4 regions of the Mesorhizobium sp. BH1-1-4 genome follow, and region 3 is predicted to be linked to each of the others. Evidence: predicted binding sites of a transcription regulator. Region 3 holds the regulator's gene; each other region holds the start of a gene.
What was found. The regulator PhoB, encoded in region 3, activates phosphate uptake and scavenging genes when phosphate is short. The targets are predictions, from matches to a motif close to TGTCATNNANCTGTCAT.
Positions count from the first base shown of each region.

Region 1: LB569_RS03825 (RNA degradosome polyphosphate kinase) is a predicted target of PhoB. The motif match lies at 2,399-2,415, and genes of this name have one in related genera.
Region 2: LB569_RS12320 (esterase-like activity of phytase family protein) is a predicted target of PhoB. The motif match lies at 3,028-3,044, and genes of this name have one in related genera.
Region 4: LB569_RS25790 (acetoacetate decarboxylase) is a predicted target of PhoB. The motif match lies at 2,342-2,358, and genes of this name have one in related genera.

Region 1 covers NZ_JAIUIN010000002.1:25,426-29,621, forward strand. The annotation lists gene LB569_RS03810 (TIGR02117 family protein) at 1-556, shown strand, start outside; gene LB569_RS03815 (FAD-dependent monooxygenase) at 817-2,055, opposite strand; gene LB569_RS03820 (zinc-finger domain-containing protein) at 2,066-2,311, opposite strand; gene LB569_RS03825 (RNA degradosome polyphosphate kinase) at 2,480-4,196, shown strand, end outside.
Region 2 covers NZ_JAIUIN010000005.1:244,810-249,005, forward strand. The annotation lists gene LB569_RS12310 (MATE family efflux transporter) at 1-410, opposite strand, end outside; gene LB569_RS12315 (L,D-transpeptidase) at 588-1,391, shown strand; gene LB569_RS12320 (esterase-like activity of phytase family protein) at 1,444-2,913, opposite strand; partial or broken gene LB569_RS31935 (GcvT family protein) at 3,198-4,196, shown strand, end outside.
Region 3 covers NZ_JAIUIN010000044.1:14,965-19,160, forward strand. The annotation lists gene pstA (phosphate ABC transporter permease PstA) at 1-227, shown strand, start outside; gene pstB (phosphate ABC transporter ATP-binding protein PstB) at 224-1,027, shown strand; gene phoU (phosphate signaling complex protein PhoU) at 1,053-1,760, shown strand; gene phoB (phosphate regulon transcriptional regulator PhoB) at 1,776-2,465, shown strand; gene LB569_RS31735 (ROK family protein) at 2,563-3,807, opposite strand; gene xylF (D-xylose ABC transporter substrate-binding protein) at 4,079-4,196, shown strand, end outside.
Region 4 covers NZ_JAIUIN010000021.1:37,620-41,815, reverse strand. The annotation lists gene LB569_RS25800 (CorA family divalent cation transporter) at 1-225, shown strand, start outside; gene LB569_RS25795 (patatin-like phospholipase family protein) at 270-1,430, opposite strand; gene LB569_RS25790 (acetoacetate decarboxylase) at 1,423-2,211, opposite strand; gene LB569_RS25785 (3-hydroxybutyrate dehydrogenase) at 2,437-3,225, shown strand; gene LB569_RS25780 (phosphodiesterase) at 3,293-4,072, shown strand; gene LB569_RS25775 (hypothetical protein) at 4,059-4,196, opposite strand, start outside.

The DNA.
Region 1 (4,196 bases), on a different contig from region 3:
GGGCACGCGGCGCATATTTGTGCTGAAGAACCCGATCCACACCGACATCGCCATTCCGGTCGACGACGCGGTGCGCCGGCGCTTCCGTTTCCTGGCCGATGCCGGCCTGCCTTCGGACGCACCCGAAGTGCGCTACCTCGTCTTCGGCTGGGGCGGGCGCGCCTTCTATCTGGAAACGCCGACCTGGTCGCGATTGAAGGCGGTGCCCGTCTTCAAGGCGCTGACCCTCGATGCCTCGGTGATGCATGTCGACGTCGCCGGCGATATCACCGAGCCGCACCCCAATGTCGCCGGTTTCGAAGTCAGCGATGACCGTTTCGCCGCATTGCTCGACTTCATCGACGCGAGTTTTCAGCAGGGACCGGGCGGCCCGGTCGTCATCGACAATGCCGCCTATTCCAATTTCGACCGCTTCTATGAGGCCAATGGCCATTTCAACGCGCTGATCGGCTGCAACACCTGGACAGCGGCTGCCCTGCGCACCGCCGGCCTGCGCACCGGCTGGTGGAACCCGCTGCCGGCTTCGCTTGGGCTGTCGATGCGGCTGTATAATTGAGGCGAGCGCTCTAGGGTTTAGGCCGTCTGCGCCAAGTCACAGCTCGCCGCCAAAACTTCTTGCTCAGTTCGGGAATATCGCTGGTATCGACATCACCTTCGGGCCGAGCCTTCAGCTTGGCGATTTCCGCCTTCTGAGCTTCCGTCAGCGGTGGCGGGTTCGCCGGATCGATCCGATATCGGATAACTTTGCTCATATGCGCATTTTACTGCCTGCGGTGACCGTTTGTCGAATACGAGCTTGGTTGTCGCGATTGCATTTCACCGCCTTACAACCTTTCGCGCCTCCCAGCCGTAGAGCCAGTCCAAATCCGCGGCGAGCTTCTCTCCCGGCCGCGCCGCCAGGACGAGATTGCGCACCAATGCCACCGGTCCCCGGGCGTGCCAGGCGAGGCGGTTGACCGCGCCGCGTTTCAGCACCTTTTCGATGCGCGGCCGTCTCAGCTTCTCCCAGATGGTGAGGCTTTGCGCCAAGTCGCCGGGGAAGTCGGCAACGAGGTTGGCAAGCGTCGCCGCATCCTCGATCGCCATGGCAGCGCCCTGTGCCGCGAATGGCGTCATTGCGTGCGCGGCGTCGCCGATCAGCGCGATGCCTTCCGGCGCCGTCCAGCGTCGCTGTTCGACCGTGTGGATGGGAAAGGCGCTCCACGGTTCGGCGAGTTCCACCAACCTCGCCAGTGCCGGCGCGGTGCGGCGCATGGCGCCGGAAAGGATGACGGGATCGGCATGGCCTGACCAACCCTCGGCAATGCGCTCGCCTGGGGTGAAGGCGGCCAGGTTGAAGGCGCGGCCGCCGCTGACGGGGTAGGCGACCATGTGGAATCCTGGGTGCAGCAAGGTGGTGACGCAGTCGCCGGCGCCGATCGCGGCAAAGGCCTGCCCGGCTTCGCTGTCGGCGCTTATCGTCGCGCGCCAGGCCAGTTCGCCCGAGAAGCGGCTGTTCGCGAAGCCGGCTCCGTCGCCTGGGCTGGCAAACCTCCGCACCGCTGACCAAACGCCATCGGCACCGACCAGCAGAGAGCCTTCGGTGCCGATGATCTTGCGGCCGACTCCGTCCGTCCTGGTGATGCCGAGTGAACCGGAGGCGACGCTGCTGACCTGCGCGCCGGTGGTGAGGTGGATGTCGGGCATTTGCGCGACGCGCGCCATCAGGGCGTCTTGCAGATCAGCCCGGTGGGTGACGAGATAGGGCGCGCCCCACCGCTGCTCGCCGGCTCCGCCCAGCGGCACGCGCGCCAGTTGGCGTAGGCTTGCTGCGTCCCTCAGCACCACGGCTTCCGGCTTGACGGCGTTGGCGACAAGCGTGTCGAGCACGCCAAGCTGGCGCAGGATGCGTGTCGCGTTGGGCGAGAGCTGGATGCCGGCGCCGGCTGCTTCCAGGCGCTGCGCCTGTTCGAAAATCCGTACAGAGTAGCCGCGTTCGGCAAAGGCAATCGCCGCTGTCAGCCCGGCGATGCCAGCCCCGGCGATGACGACTTGCCGGGACCGCGTCTCGCTCATGATCGGGAGGTCAGGCGGCCTGGTCGATATAGAGGCAGCCCGCCGGCAGCGTTTCCGTCGCCTTCAGCTTCGGCGAATAGCGGTAGAGGGTCGAGCAGTAGGGGCAGACTTTCTCATTGTCGTCGCCCATGTCGAGGAACACATGCGGATGGTCGAAAGGCGGGTTGGCGCCCGTGCACATGAATTCCTTGACCCCGATGTCGATCGCCGGATGGCCCGCATCGTTCTGGAAATGGGGAATGGAACCGCCTGCCATCGTCGTCTCCTTAACGCAGTCTCTTCTGCATCTGGATCATATCAGGCCTGTTTGCAAGTTCGATGAAATCAAACTGTCGCAAAACCCTGTCAGAGAACTGTCGCAAAAGCCTGCCACAGGATAAGTTAAGCCGGTTAACCGGCCAAGGCGCGCGGAAGAGCAGGAATCATGAACGAATTGAAGCCGGTACAGAGCGAATTCAACAATGTCGCGGCAGCGAGCCCGGAAGGCAATCCGGACCGTTTCGTCAACCGCGAGTTCTCCTGGCTGCAGTTCAACCGCCGCGTTCTCGAGGAATCGCTGAACACCCATCACCCGCTGCTGGAGCGCGTCCGCTTCCTGTCGATTTCGGCCGCCAATCTCGACGAGTTCTTCATGGTGCGCGTCGCCGGCCTTGCCGGCCAGGTGCGCGAGGGCATCGTGCTGAAGAGCCCGGATGGACGCACTCCCGAGCAGCAGCTCGAACAATTGCTGCGTGAAGTCGAGCGCCTGCAGGAGGACCAGCAGAAGAGCCTTTCGGCACTCACCGTGCTGCTCAACAAGGAAGGCATCGAGACCATTACCCGGGATGCGCTGACCAAGGACGAGAAAGTCTGGCTGGAAGAACATTTCCAGGACCAGGTGTTTCCGGTGCTCACCCCGCTGTCGATCGACCCGGCGCATCCGTTTCCGTTCATTCCCAATCTCGGCTTCTCCATGGCGCTGCAGCTTCGCCACCGCAAGAACGGCGAGGAGATGAGCGCGCTCTTGCGCCTGCCGGTGGCGCTGAAGCGGTTCATCCGTCTGCCGGACCGCAAGCATCACGTCCGCTTCATTCCGCTGGAGGAGGCGGTCGGCCTTTACATCGGCAAGCTGTTCCCCGGCTACGAGGTCAAGGGCTCCGGCACGTTCCGCATCATCCGCGACAGCGATATCGAGGTCGAGGAAGAATCGGAAGACCTGGTACGGCTGTTCGAAACGGCGCTGAAGCGCCGCCGCCGCGGCTCCGTCATCCGCATCGAGTTCGACATGCTGATGCCTGGCGAATTGCGCGACTTCGTCGCCGGCGAGCTCGGCGTCTCGTCGAGCCGCATCAGCGTGTTGACGGGTCCGCTGGCGCTCAGCCAGATCTCCGAGATCGTCTCCGTTCCCCGCGACGACCTGAAATTCATACCCTACAACCCACGCTTTCCCGAGCGCATCCGCGAGCATGGCGGCGACTGTTTCGCCGCCATCCGCGAGAAGGACATCGTCGTCCATCATCCCTACGAATCCTTCGATGTCGTGGTGCAGTTCCTGCGCCAGGCGATGGCCGATCCCGAAGTGGTGGCCATCAAGCAGACGCTTTACCGCACCTCCAACGACAGTCCGATCGTGCGCGCGCTGGTCGACGCCGCCGAGGCCGGCAAGTCGGTGACGGCGCTGGTCGAGCTCAAGGCGCGTTTCGACGAGGAAGCCAATATCCGCTGGGCGCGCGATCTCGAGCGCGCCGGCGTGCAGGTCGTGTTCGGGTTCCTCGAACTCAAGACCCACGCCAAGATGTCGCTTGTGGTGCGGCGCGAGGACGGCAAGCTGCGCAACTACGTCCATCTCGGCACCGGCAACTACCATCCGGTGACCGCGCGCATCTACACCGACCTGTCCTTCTTCACCACCGATCCGACGATCGCCCGCGACGTCGCCCAGCTTTTCAATTTCATCACCGGCTATGCCGAGCCGACCGATGAGATGCGACTGGCGATCTCACCGTTCACGTTGAGAAGCCGTATCCTGAAGCACATTTCCGGTGAAGTCGCCCACGCCCTGGAGGGGCGGCCGTCGCGCATCTGGATGAAGATGAACGCGCTCGTCGACCCGATCATCATCGACGCGCTCTACGACGCCAGCCGCGCCGGTGTGGAGATCG
Region 2 (4,196 bases), on a different contig from region 3:
AAGGCGTCGGCCGGGGTGCCCAGCGCGCCGAGGATGGCGTCGACCCAGACCCAGCCGCACACCGCGAACACCACCGAGACGAGGAAAAAGAACGTGGCGCTGGTGCCGACAATGCGGCGCGCCTCGGGCAGGTCGCGGGCGCCGACCGACTGCGCCACCAGGATGGTGGCCGCCATGCCGATGCCGAACACCGTGCCGAGGATCAGGAACAGAACGAGATTGGCGTTGGACGTCGCGGTCAGCGCGGATTCACCGAGGAAGCGGCCCACCCAGACGGCATTGACTGAGCCGTTCAGCGATTGCAGCACGTTGGAGCCGAGCACCGGCAAGGCGAAGAGCAGCAGCGTGCGTGGGATCGGGCCGCTGGTCAGGTCGCTAGTGCGACGACGGGCGGGCATTTTTTCGTCCATGGCCGACAGAGCCTATCTTTGAGTCCGGTGCGCGATGATCGCAGATTCAACCGGGCAGGTCGATGCACGGCGCCAGGAGGGTCGAAGGGCCATACCTTGATCCATCCTGTTCTCAAAGCTTCCGGAATGGGATATTGATCCCAGGCGCGTAGGGCCGCGTTTCTCACCGGGGGGTTCATGTCAGATATTCCGCTTTTTCCTGAGCGCCTGAGCCGGCGCGCGTTTCTTGGCGCATCCGCTTTGGGTGCGGCTTCCCTGACGCTTTCGGCGTGCACCACGACCGATGTGGCGCCGCCGACCGCGGCGCCGGCCCCACCGTCGGCCGCGCCAAGCGATGCCGCTTTCGGCGATACAGCGAGCATGTATGCGGCGCGCACCGACGAGGGTTATCAACTGCCGGCCATTCCGGTTGCCAAGCTCGATCCGAAGTTCGTGCGCCAGGTCGTGGCCGATCCGACCGGGGAAAAGCCCGGCACGATCGTCGTCGACGTATCCGAGCACTTCCTCTATCTGGTGCGCGACGGCGGCAAGGCCATCCGCTATGGCGTCAGCCTCGGCAAGGCCGGTTTCGGATGGACCGGCAGCGCCGTGGTCCAGGCGAGGAAGAAGTGGCCGGTGTGGACGCCGCCGCCCGAAATGATCCAGCGCCGGCCGGAACTGGCGAAATACAAGGACGGCATGCCGCCCGGCCCGCAGAGCCCGCTGGGCGCGCGCGCGCTCTATCTCTTCCGCGACGGCAAGGACACGATGTACCGGCTGCACGGGACGCCGGAATGGGATTCCATCGGCAAGAACGCGTCGTCCGGCTGCGTCCGCTTCATGAACCAGGACATCATCGACCTCTACAGCCGCGTCAACGGCCCGGCCCAGGTCTTCGTGCGTCCCAACCTTTCGGCCGCCGGCAAGATCATGGCCGTGTCGAGCAGGACGGCCGAGCCGATCGATGCGGGCGTGCCGAAGGACGCGGAGTTCCTGAAGTAGGCCTTCACGACCTGCCGGGGCGGACGCCAGGCGCGCCCGCCCGCGGCGATCGTTATTTCTTGCCGAGGCCCGGCAGCGTGACCTGATAGACCAGGAACATGGTGTCGACATCGGCGCCGTCATCGGCCTTGTAGGGGGCGCCGACCTGGAAGCCGTCCTGGGCAAGGAAGTCATTGTCGTTGCCGACGAACAGGAAATAGTCGTCGGGCAGCTTCGGGTCGAGCACGCTGGCGAGCGACATCGCTTCCCACTTTTCGGAGAGCTCGTTGCGGTCCTTCGCCCCGCCATTGTGCAGGCCGAAGCGGCCAAGCGCGGCGGCGTCGTTGATGTCGATGAACGGCGTCAGCTTGGCCGGGGTCACCGACGGATCGAGCACGCCCTTGGGCGCGACCGGCTTGTCGGCGGCGTCGAAGGGTCCGCCCGCGATGTCGGTCGCGCCGGAAAGGTCGACGATGTTGATCTGCCGGTAGAGCGACGCGTCGCCCTTCTTCAGGCCCTGGCCGTTGCCGCTGTCGCGTGCCAGCATCAGGAAGGACGTGTCCGAAAGCGCCACAATCTCGCTCTGCGCGGCGACCTTGGTCTTGCCCTTGGCGTCCTTGAACACCGGCAGCGGCACGACATATTCATGCGCGAGCTTCAGATGGGCGAGGTCGGAGGCGTCATAGACCAGGGCCCTGGTGTTCTGGCGCGTCGAAGGGGAATCGCCGCCGTCCTGCCTCGGAGCCGACTGCAGCACCGCGATCAGGAACTTGCCGTCCGGCGTCATCGCCATGCCTTCGAGGCCCTGGTTGTTCTGGCGCCCGGTCTCGGGATCCTTCGGGTCAGGGTCGGCGGCACCCGGGCCTGGGTTGTCGGAGGAGAAGTTCGGCACTCCCTTGCGCATCGGCACGAGTGCCGCCGGCGGCTGGGTCGCCGACATCAGGCGGCCTTGCGCGGAGAACCGGTAGATGTTGGGGCCGTATTCGTCGGAGATGAACATCGAACCGTCGGGCAGCCGCACGATCGCTTCGTTGTCGAGAGCGAGCTTGCCGTTGGTGGCGACGGGCAGCATCGGCATGTCGCCCGCGGCCGGGCGTACATCCGACAACGGATCGAGGCCGGTGGCATCGGCGCCCTTGTCGTCGGTGAGAAGCATGGTGTCGGCAAGCGTCGCCTTGACGCCGGTCTGCTCCTGGCCGGCGGCGGGAGCAGCGCCCGGCGCGACAGGCGTGAACTCGATGCCGATCGTGTTGAGGCGCGGCCGGTAATCGGTGGTGCCGGCGACATTGTAGCCACGGTCGGGCAGCAGCCAGAGCGACCCCTTGTAGGTGCCGGCATCATGCGTCCAGCCGGATGTGTCGATCGCCATGCCGGAGCCCGAGCCGAACGTCTCGCCGAACTTGTCGCGCTGTGCGGCCGGAATGCGGCCGACGCCGACCAGGCCCTTGTTGATATAGGCCACGCCATCGGCAAGCGCCGGGGTGAGGGCGGTGAACAGAGCGAGTGTCGCGCCGAGCGCGACGCTTCGGTTCAAATGTTTCATGGACAATCCTCTTTGTGACGAAGCACGCCGCAGCGGCCGAAGGGCAAAAATGAAAAGAGGTGCCGCATCGACGATGCCGCGCATGCCTCCCCGAAAGCGATCTACGGCGTCAACATGATGCTTGCGTGACAGTGCGCGATGTCGGCCCGCCGGGGTCTCCGTGTGGCGATAAAAATACTGGACGGCGTGAGATTATTGATCGGGCCATCGGTCGTATTCAGCGCACTAGACACTAATGTACAGTCCATATATGGTGTCCCCTCTGACAGACCAGGAGGGAAGCCTTGAAGTCGCATTACCGCGCAGTCGTCATCGGAGGTGGCGTGGTCGGCGCCTCGGTGCTCTACCATCTGACACGGTTCGGCTGGAGCGACGTGGCGCTGATCGAGCGCGCCGAACTGACGGCCGGCTCGACCTGGCACGCGGCGGCCGGTTTTCACGCGCTCAACGCCGATCCCAATGTCGCGGCGCTGCAGGATTACACCATCAAGCTTTATCGCGAGATCGAGGCCGAATCCGGCCAGGACATCGGCCTGCACATGACCGGCGGCGTCAACATGGTCAGCGATCCGCAGCGCTGGGAATGGTTGAAGTCGGCCTGGGCGGTGTTTCAGTCGGTGGGCATCGAAACGGCCCGCCTGGTGACCCCGGAAGAGATCAAGGCGATCTGACCGATCGTCGACGTCAGCGGTGTGCTCGGCGGCCTCTATGATTCCAATGAGGGCCATCTCGACCCCTACGGAACGACGCACGCCTATGCCGGAGCGGCGAAAAAGCGTGGCGCCGAAGTCATCCTGCGCAACCGCGTGGTCGAGCTGAAGGCACGCACCGACGGCCACTGGGATGTCGTCACCGAGCAGGGCACCATCGTCGCCGAACATGTCGTCAATGCCGGCGGCTTATGGGCGAAGCAGCTCGGCCTGATGGCCGGCGTCGACCTGCCGGTGACGCCGATGGAGCACCATTATTTCGTCACCGAGGACATTCCCGAGGTCGCCGCACTCGACCGGGAACTCGGACTTGCGGTCGACCTCGACGGCTTTTCCTACCTGCGCCAGGAACGCAACGGCGTGCTGCTCGGCGTCTACGAGCAGAACCCGAGGCACTGGAACATGGACGGCGCGCCATGGGACTATGGCATCGAGCTGATCCCGGAGGACATCGACCGCATCAGCCCGGAACTCGCCAAGGCGCATGAGCGCTTTCCCTGCCTGGCGACGGCCGGCATCCGCAAATGGGTCAACGGCGCCTTCACCTTCACCCCCGACGGCAATCCGATCGTC
Region 3 (4,196 bases):
CCGGCGAGACAGCGCCGCTCTTGTTCACCGCGCTCAACAACCAGTTCTGGTCGAGCAATCTCAACGCGCCGATGGCCAGCCTGCCTGTCACCATCTTCCAGTTCGCTCTCAGCCCCTATGAGGAATGGCAGCAACTGGCCTGGACCGGTGCACTCATCATCACATTGACGGTTCTCGCGCTCAGCATCTTTGCGCGCAGCCTGACCGGACGCAGAGAGGACAAATGAGCCAGATGTTGTCTCCAGACATGACGATCGCCACAGAGGCAGCCGCCAAATCCAAGATCGAGGTCAAGAACCTCAATTTCTACTACGGCCAGTCGAAGGCCCTGAAGGATATCACCTTGTCGCTGCCCGAGCGCAGCGTCACCGCCTTCATCGGCCCTTCGGGTTGCGGAAAGTCGACGCTGCTGCGCGTCTTCAACCGCATCTACGAGCTCTATCCCAAGCAGACCGCAGAGGGCCAGGTGCTGCTCGATGGCCAGAACGTTCTTGACCGCTCGCAGGACCTCAACCTGCTGCGCACCAAGATCGGCATGGTGTTCCAGAAGCCGACGCCGTTCCCCATGTCGATCTATGAGAACATCGCTTTCGGCGTCAGGCTCTATGAGAAGATCAGCAAGGCCGAGATGGATGGCCGTGTCGAGCAGGCGCTGAAGCGTGCGGCATTGTGGACCGAGGTCAAGGACAAGCTCAACGCCAGCGGCCTCAGCCTTTCCGGTGGCCAGCAGCAGCGGCTTTGCATCGCCCGCACCGTGGCAGTGAAGCCGGAAGTCATTCTGCTCGACGAGCCGGCCTCGGCGCTCGATCCGCTGTCGACCGCCAAGATCGAGGAGCTGATCGACGAATTGCAAGCCGACTACACGATCGTCATCGTCACCCACAACATGCAGCAGGCGGCGCGCGTGTCGAAGCAGACGGCGTTCATGTATCTGGGCGAGCTGATCGAGTTCGACAAAACCGAGAAGATCTTCACGTCGCCCCGCGAGAAGCGCACCCAGGACTACATCACCGGCCGCTTCGGCTGATCGCACGCATACGAGGACCAGGATCATGGCCGAACACACGGTTGCAGCCTTCGACGAAGATCTCGGACAGATCAGCAGGCTGATCAGCGACATGGGCGACCTCGCCGGCTCGATGGTCGGCGGCGCCACCAAGGCGCTGCTGAACTCCGACAACGCTCTTGCCCAGCGCGTCGTCTCCGACGATGCCATCATGGATGCGCGCCAGCGCGAACTCGACGACCGCGCCATAACGCTGATCGCCAAGCGGCAGCCGATGGCCGACGATCTGCGTCATGTCGTCGGTTCGATCCGCATGGCCGGCGACCTTGAACGCATCGGCGACCTTGCCAAGAACATCGCCAAGCGCGTCGGCACTGTCGGTCTCAGCGCCACGCCGCGCGACCTTTCGCATTCCATCGACGCCATGGCGCAACTGGTGCTGATCCAGGTGCATGGCGTGGTCGAGGAATATGCGGCCGGCGATGCGTCGGCACTGGCCAAACTCAGGAATGACGACGAGCGCATCGACGTCAAATACACCTCGGTGTTCCGCGAACTGCTGACGTACATGATGGAAGATCCGCGCAACATCACCGCCTGCACGCATCTGTTGTTCTGCGCCAAGAATCTCGAGCGCATCGGCGACCACGTGACCAACATCGCTGAAAATGCATACTATGTGCTGACCGGCACGCAGCTGCCCGCCAATCGCCCTAAGCAGGACGAGACCGCGATGTCGGCGCCGGCGGTATAACAGGGTGACAGGCCGATGATCGCGCCGCGCATCATGGTGGTCGAGGACGAGGAACCGCTTGGCGTGCTCCTCCGCTACAATCTGGAATCGGAAGGTTACCAGGTCGAAGTGGTGACGCGCGGCGATGAAGCCGAAATCCGGCTGCAGGAAAACGTCCCCGATCTCCTGGTGCTCGACTGGATGGTGCCGGCAGTGTCCGGGATCGAACTCTGTCGGCGCCTGCGAATGCGGCCCGAGACCGAGCGGTTGCCGATCATCATGCTGACGGCGCGCGGCGAGGAAAGCGATCGCGTGCGCGGCCTGTCGACGGGTGCCGACGATTATCTGGTCAAGCCGTTCTCGACGCCGGAATTCATGGCCCGCATCAAGGCGCTGCTGCGCCGCGCCAAGCCGGAAGTGCTGTCCAGCGTGCTCAAGGTCGGCGACATCGTGCTCGACCGTGAATCGCACCGGGTTTATCGCAAGAAGAGCGAGATCCGGCTCGGACCGACCGAGTTCCGGCTGCTGGAATTCATGATGCGCCATCCCGGCCGGGTGTTCTCGCGCAGCCAGCTGCTCGACAATGTCTGGGGTGAGACGATCTATATCGACGAGCGCACGGTGGACGTGCATGTCGGCCGGCTGCGCAAGGCGGTCAACAATGGCCGCATGCCCGACGTCATCCGCACCATCCGCGGCGCGGGCTACGCGATCCGCGAGGATTAGGTCTCCGATCCCGGATCGCATCCGTTGGTGAGTAGCTCAAACGGCTTCGGTCAACCTCCAACGTTGATGCAATTCGCGACTTCGGCGCCAGGTCCGCTCAGGCCACGTTCTTCCCTGAACCTGTTTTCGCCTGCACGCCCGGCGCGAAAATCTCCTGGTCGACGAAGGTCAAGGCGCGCATGGCGCAGCCTTCGCGGATGAGCGGCAACTCGTTCGGCTCGGTGTCGAAGGAAATCGATCCCGAATGCTGGCCGCCGGCCGTCTGGGCGATGGCCTCGCGCAAGGCCGGCTCGATCAGGTCGAAGGCGGCGGCGCTGACGCCGACCATGGCGACGGGTGCGGGATCGATCAGGGCGAACAGGCTGCCGAGACCGTATCCCAACGCTTCACCGGCCTTGCGGTAGGCTTCGCGCTCCGGTCCGTCGCTTTCCCGTGCGGCCGCGGCGAGTGTCCGCATCTGCGCGTCGCTGACGTCGGCGACCGGTTCGGTGTCCTCGCCAAGCTGTCTGGCGTTGCGCAGGATGGCATAGTTGCCGGCATAGGCCTCGACGCAGCCACGCCGGCCGCAGCGGCAGAGCGCGCCGCCCGGGCGATGGATAATGTGGCCGAACTCGCCTCCGGACGAATGGGTGCCGGTGAACAGTTCGCCCTTCAGCACCAGGCCCATGCCGATGCCGTGCGAGAGCAGGATGGCGATGAAGTCGTCGCGGTAGCGTTGGGGGTCGCGCCAGCGCAGCGCCACCGCCATCATGTTGCAGTCGTTCTCCATGGTGGCTGGGATGCCGAATTCGGCTTCGAGTATGTCGGCGAAGGCAATGTCCGTCCGCGGCGTGATCGGCGACCACAGCATGGCACGCGCCTCGGTGTCGGTGATGCCCTGGATCGCCAGCGCGATGCGGGCAACACTGCTGACATCGAGATCGGGGTCCTCGAGGCGGCGCCGCACGATTGCCGTGCATTCGCTGATCAGAGCTTCACGCGATATGGTCAGCGTGTCCAGCCGGCGCTGTTCCTCTGATATCACCTGGCCGGCATAATCGATGACGGCGACGGACAGGAAATTCAGCGACAGCACCACGGTCATCACAGCCGCGGCCTCGGGGTTGAGGCCGAGGCCAACCTGCGGCCGGCCGCGTTTGAGTGAGCCGGCCTCGTTCGGCTTGCCTTCGGTCAGGATACCCTCGCCGATCAGGTCGGCTGATATCGCCGATATGGTCGAGTGGCTGAGGCCGGTGGTGGCGGCGATCTCGGTGCGCGAGGGCTGACCGCCCCGGCGCACGGCTCCTATCACCATTGCGCGGTTGCGCCGGCGCAGATCGTCGTGGCGGATTCCGACCGACATGCTTCCCACATCCTCCCCCGTTGCCGCGGCTCTTGACGCCCCCTCGAACATCGCCGGCAACGGGGTAGAATACTGGCAGATGCATCTGGAGCTGTCATTATTTATTCCGAGACTCGAAAAAAGGGTCTCGGCACCTCAAAATCCATCAGAATCGATGTTGACAGTGTTCCGGCGATGGACCAGTGTTTTTTCGAGGCTCGAAAAAATAGAGCCTTTGTGCCGGCCCTCGGGTCAGTTTGGTCGCGCCAATACGCGGCGCAGGGAGGATATCATGAAGAGATTCACAGCCGCCATCCTGGCGGGTGTCGCCATGTCGCTGACGCTGGCTTCGGTCGCGCAGGCGAAGGACAAGGTCATCGGCGTTTCGTGGTCCAATTTCCAGGAAGAGC
Region 4 (4,196 bases), on a different contig from region 3:
GCCGAACTCGCGGACGAATCCAACCGCAGCCTGAAGGCGCTGGCGGTGATGAGCGCGCTGCTTCTGCCGGGCTCGCTGATCGTCGGCATGTTCGGCATGAACACCGCCGGCCTGCCGCTCACGCAGACGCCGGGCGGCTTCGAACTGGCGCTGTTGATCGCGGCGGCGGCGACCGGTGTATTCTACTGGCTCTTGCTGAGAGCCGGCGCCAATCTAAGGTTCTGAGCCTGGCTCGATATTCCAAGCCAAGGCGTTTCCGGCCTGAACGTTCAGGTCGGATCCTCGCGATGCAGGTCGTGGATGGTGACGCCGTCGGCATTGGTCGGCAGCATCAGCCACTTCTTGTGACGCAGCGTGCGCTCGGTGTCCTCGAGGCCCATCTCCCAATGCTCGCGCATCGAGGTGCCCGAAAACTCGTAGTCCTTGGCGTGGCCTTCATAACCTTTGTGCTGGTAGATCAGGTGGACGATGTTGACGACGCCGGCATTGGAGTAGTCGGCGATCAACTCCTGCTCGCCTTCCCTGAGCTGTTCCGGCGGCACGCGCTTCAGCGCGTCGAGCAGCTTCATCTTCAGCGCATGGATGCGCTCGAAATTGTCGGTGTTCTGCCGTGTGCGGCTGGAATACATGATGTCCTTGTGGCGCGACAATACGTCGGCCATGCCGCGCGGCAGCACGCCGCGGGCACTGAACAGATCGACCTGGAAGACCAGCGAGGAACGGTCCTCTTCCTGGTCGAGCAGATATTGCAACGGCGTGTTGGAAACGATGCCACCATCCCAGTAATATTCGCCTTCGATGCGGATCGATGGGAAGGCCGGCGGCAGCGCGCCGCTCGCCATGATGTGCTCCGGTCCGATGCGCACTTTCTCGGTGTCGAAATAGACGAAGTTGCCGGTCCTGACATTGACCGCGCCGACGCTCAGCCGCTTCTTGCCGTCGTTCAGCACGTCGAAATCGATCAGGCTCTCCAGCGTGTCCTTCAACTCGGCGGTGTCGTAGAAGCTGGTGGCCCCATCCGCGCCCGAGAGTTGAAACCAGGGGTTGGGATTGCGCGGCTTGAAGAAGCCGGGCTGGCCCATCGTCATGGTCATCAGCGACGAGGTCTGGTTGCGGATATCGCGGTAGATGTCGCCTTCGGGCGTATAGGACCAGATCTTGCGGCCGGAGATCGTCTGCCAGAACTGTTCCAGCCGCTGCAGCCGGCGGCTCGGCTCGTTGCCGGCTATGATCGCGGCATTGATCGCCCCGATCGAGACACCGGAAAGCCAGCTCGGTTCGCAGCCGGCATCGGCCAGCGCCTGATAGACGCCTGCCTGATAGGCTCCGAGCGCTCCACCGCCCTGGAAGACCAGCGCGATACGGTCATACTGCGCCGTGATTTCCTCGATGGTGGCGGCGGCTGCCTTGTTGCGGGTACGCTCAAGCACTGACTTTCTCCAGCTGGGTTGCGCTGGCAGCGGGGCGGCTGTGGTCAGCGAGGTAATCATGCACGACTTCGCCCAGGCCGAGCGTCAGATCGGCCTTGAAGTGGACGGCCGACACAATATCGAGCACGGGCAGCTTCGCCACGTCGGCCATGACATGGGGCCGCAGGTCGAGCGCGGCGGGCGCGGTCCAGGCTTCCGTCAACGTGATGTCGGTGAGGTAGTAGCGGACCAGCTCGCAGATGCGCGGCGTGCCATCGACATGCGGGATGATCTTGATCAGGAAATTGGGGGCGGCGAGCGAGGCGAGCACCGAATCGTGATCGGCTTCCCGGTGCTTGTAGCCCATCGTGCCGGTGGCGCACAGAACGCTGCCATAATGCAGCGTGCCGACGATCACCTCGCCCTCATGGACGATCTTGGGATTGGCGAGCTTCTTTGGAAAACCCCACAGCTCACGCCCGCCGGCGATCGGCGCGTCGTCGTCGAGATACATGGAATGGACGTAGCCGCCATGCTGGCCCTTGTAGCGCACCGGGATGACCTGGCCGGTCTCGGTGTAGTCGCCGAAGCCGGTGGAGTCGGGCATTCGGATGAACTCGTACTTGACCAGCGGCTCGTCGATTTCCAGCGGCGCCGGCACGACGGCTTCGAGCGCCTCGCGCGTCGTGCGGTAGGTGATGATGATATATTCGCGGTCGAAGAAGCGGTAAGGGCCCGGCGGGAAGGAAGGATTGGTGAGCGGCATCGCATAGGCGCGCTTCACGACATCGGCGATATCCATCCAGGTGCCCCCAACGGTTCGAAAATGACCCCGCGCGAATGCGCTGGCAAATATGTTGCATGGCAGCATGACAATGCCGTGTCACCGCGGCGACGCCCTGTCTCGGAGCCGGCAAGGGCCGTCGCGGGGCTGTAATCGAGCCGACACATGGCCATGGCATTGTCATGTTGCGTCGCACAAACTATGTCCCTCAACAGTCCCTCCCACCTCTTGCGAGATCTCCCCATGGGTTCCCTGTCTTCGAAGAATGCGCTTGTCACCGGCTCGACCAGCGGCATCGGCCTCGCGATCGCCCGCGCCTTTGCCGCCGAAGGCGCCAACGTCACCATCAACGGCCTGGGCGACGCGGCTGCCATCGAGCAGGAGCGCGCCGGCATCGAGAAGGATTTCGGCGTCAAGTGCCGCTACTCCGATGCCAACATGATGGACGGCGCCGCCGTCACCGCCATGATCCATGACGCCGAAGCGGCGTTCGGCAGTCTCGACATACTGGTCAACAATGCCGGCATCCAGCATGTGGCGCCGATCGAGGAATTTCCCGACGACAAGTGGGAAGCCATCATCCGCATCAACCTTTTGGCCGCCTTCTACGCCATCAAGGCCGTGGTGCCGGGCATGAAGAGCCGCAAATGGGGCCGCATCATCAACACGGCCTCCGCACACGCGCTGGTCGCTTCGCCGTTCAAGTCGGCCTATGTCTCAGCCAAGCATGGCATTGCTGGCCTGACCAAGACGGTGGCGCTGGAAGTCGCGCAGAACGGCATCACCGTGAACGCAATCGCGCCCGGCTATGTCTGGACGCCGCTGGTCGAAAAGCAAATCCCCGACACGATGAAGGCGCGCGGCATGACCGAGGAACAGGTCAAGCACGACGTGCTGCTGGCCGCGCAGCCGACCAAGGAATTCGTCACCGTCGAGGAGCTTGCGGCCCTGGCATTGTTCCTGTGTTCGGATGCGGCCAAGCAGATCACCGGCACGACCTTGCCGATGGACGGCGGCTGGACGGCACAGTAGAGCTGGTCGAGACAGACCGCCTTCCGGCCGATGCCAGGGGCGCCGGCGGGAAGGCAGTGCGCGTTCCATGAAAATCATCCAGCTTTCCGATCCGCATCTGATGACGCCGGGCGGTGTTCTCCATGGCTCCGATCCGCTCGACCGGCTGCAGGCCTGCCTGGCGGATATCGGCCGGAACCATGCCGACGCCGATCTGGTGGTGATATCGGGCGACCTGACCAATGATGGCGAGCGCGCCGCCTATGCGGCATTGCGGGAGGCGCTGGCGGGCTTCGCGCCGCCGTGCCGACTGATGCTCGGCAACCACGACGACAGGGCGCTATTTCTCGAAATGTTCCCGGAAGCGCCAGCCGAACGAGGTTTTGTCCAGAGCGTCTTCGATGGCGGCGAAGGCCGGCTGATCCTGCTCGACACGTTGGACAACGGCCGTGTCGAGGGCCGGTTGTGCGCGGCCCGGCTGGCCTGGCTGGACGAGAAGCTGCAAGAAGCGCGGGACCAGCCGGTCTTCCTCTTCATGCATCACCCGCCGTTCCGGATCCACATGCCGGTGCTTGACGAGGTCATGCTCGCCGAGGCCGATGCCTTCCATGACGTTCTGCGGCGCCACGGTAATGTCGGCCACGTCTTCGCCGGCCATGTCCACAGGCTGATCGCCGGCAGCTGGCGCGGCATACCGGTCAGCACGCTGCGCAGCACCAACCACCAGAGCGCACTCGATTTTTCGGACAACTGGCGACTGGGCCACGAGCCGCCCGCCTATGCCGTGATCTTCATCGAAGCCGATGGCGTGGTCGTCCATTTTCACGAGTTTGGGGCCGGCCGACCCGAGCCGGTCAAGGGTCGTTGACGAGGCGGCTTTCGCCGCCGCCAAGGTGGGTCTCCCACACATGATCGGAGATCAGCCGCCGGTATTGCCGGGTCATGACCAGTTTTCTATGCGAGGCGCCGCCGACGTGAAAAAAAGCTCCGCC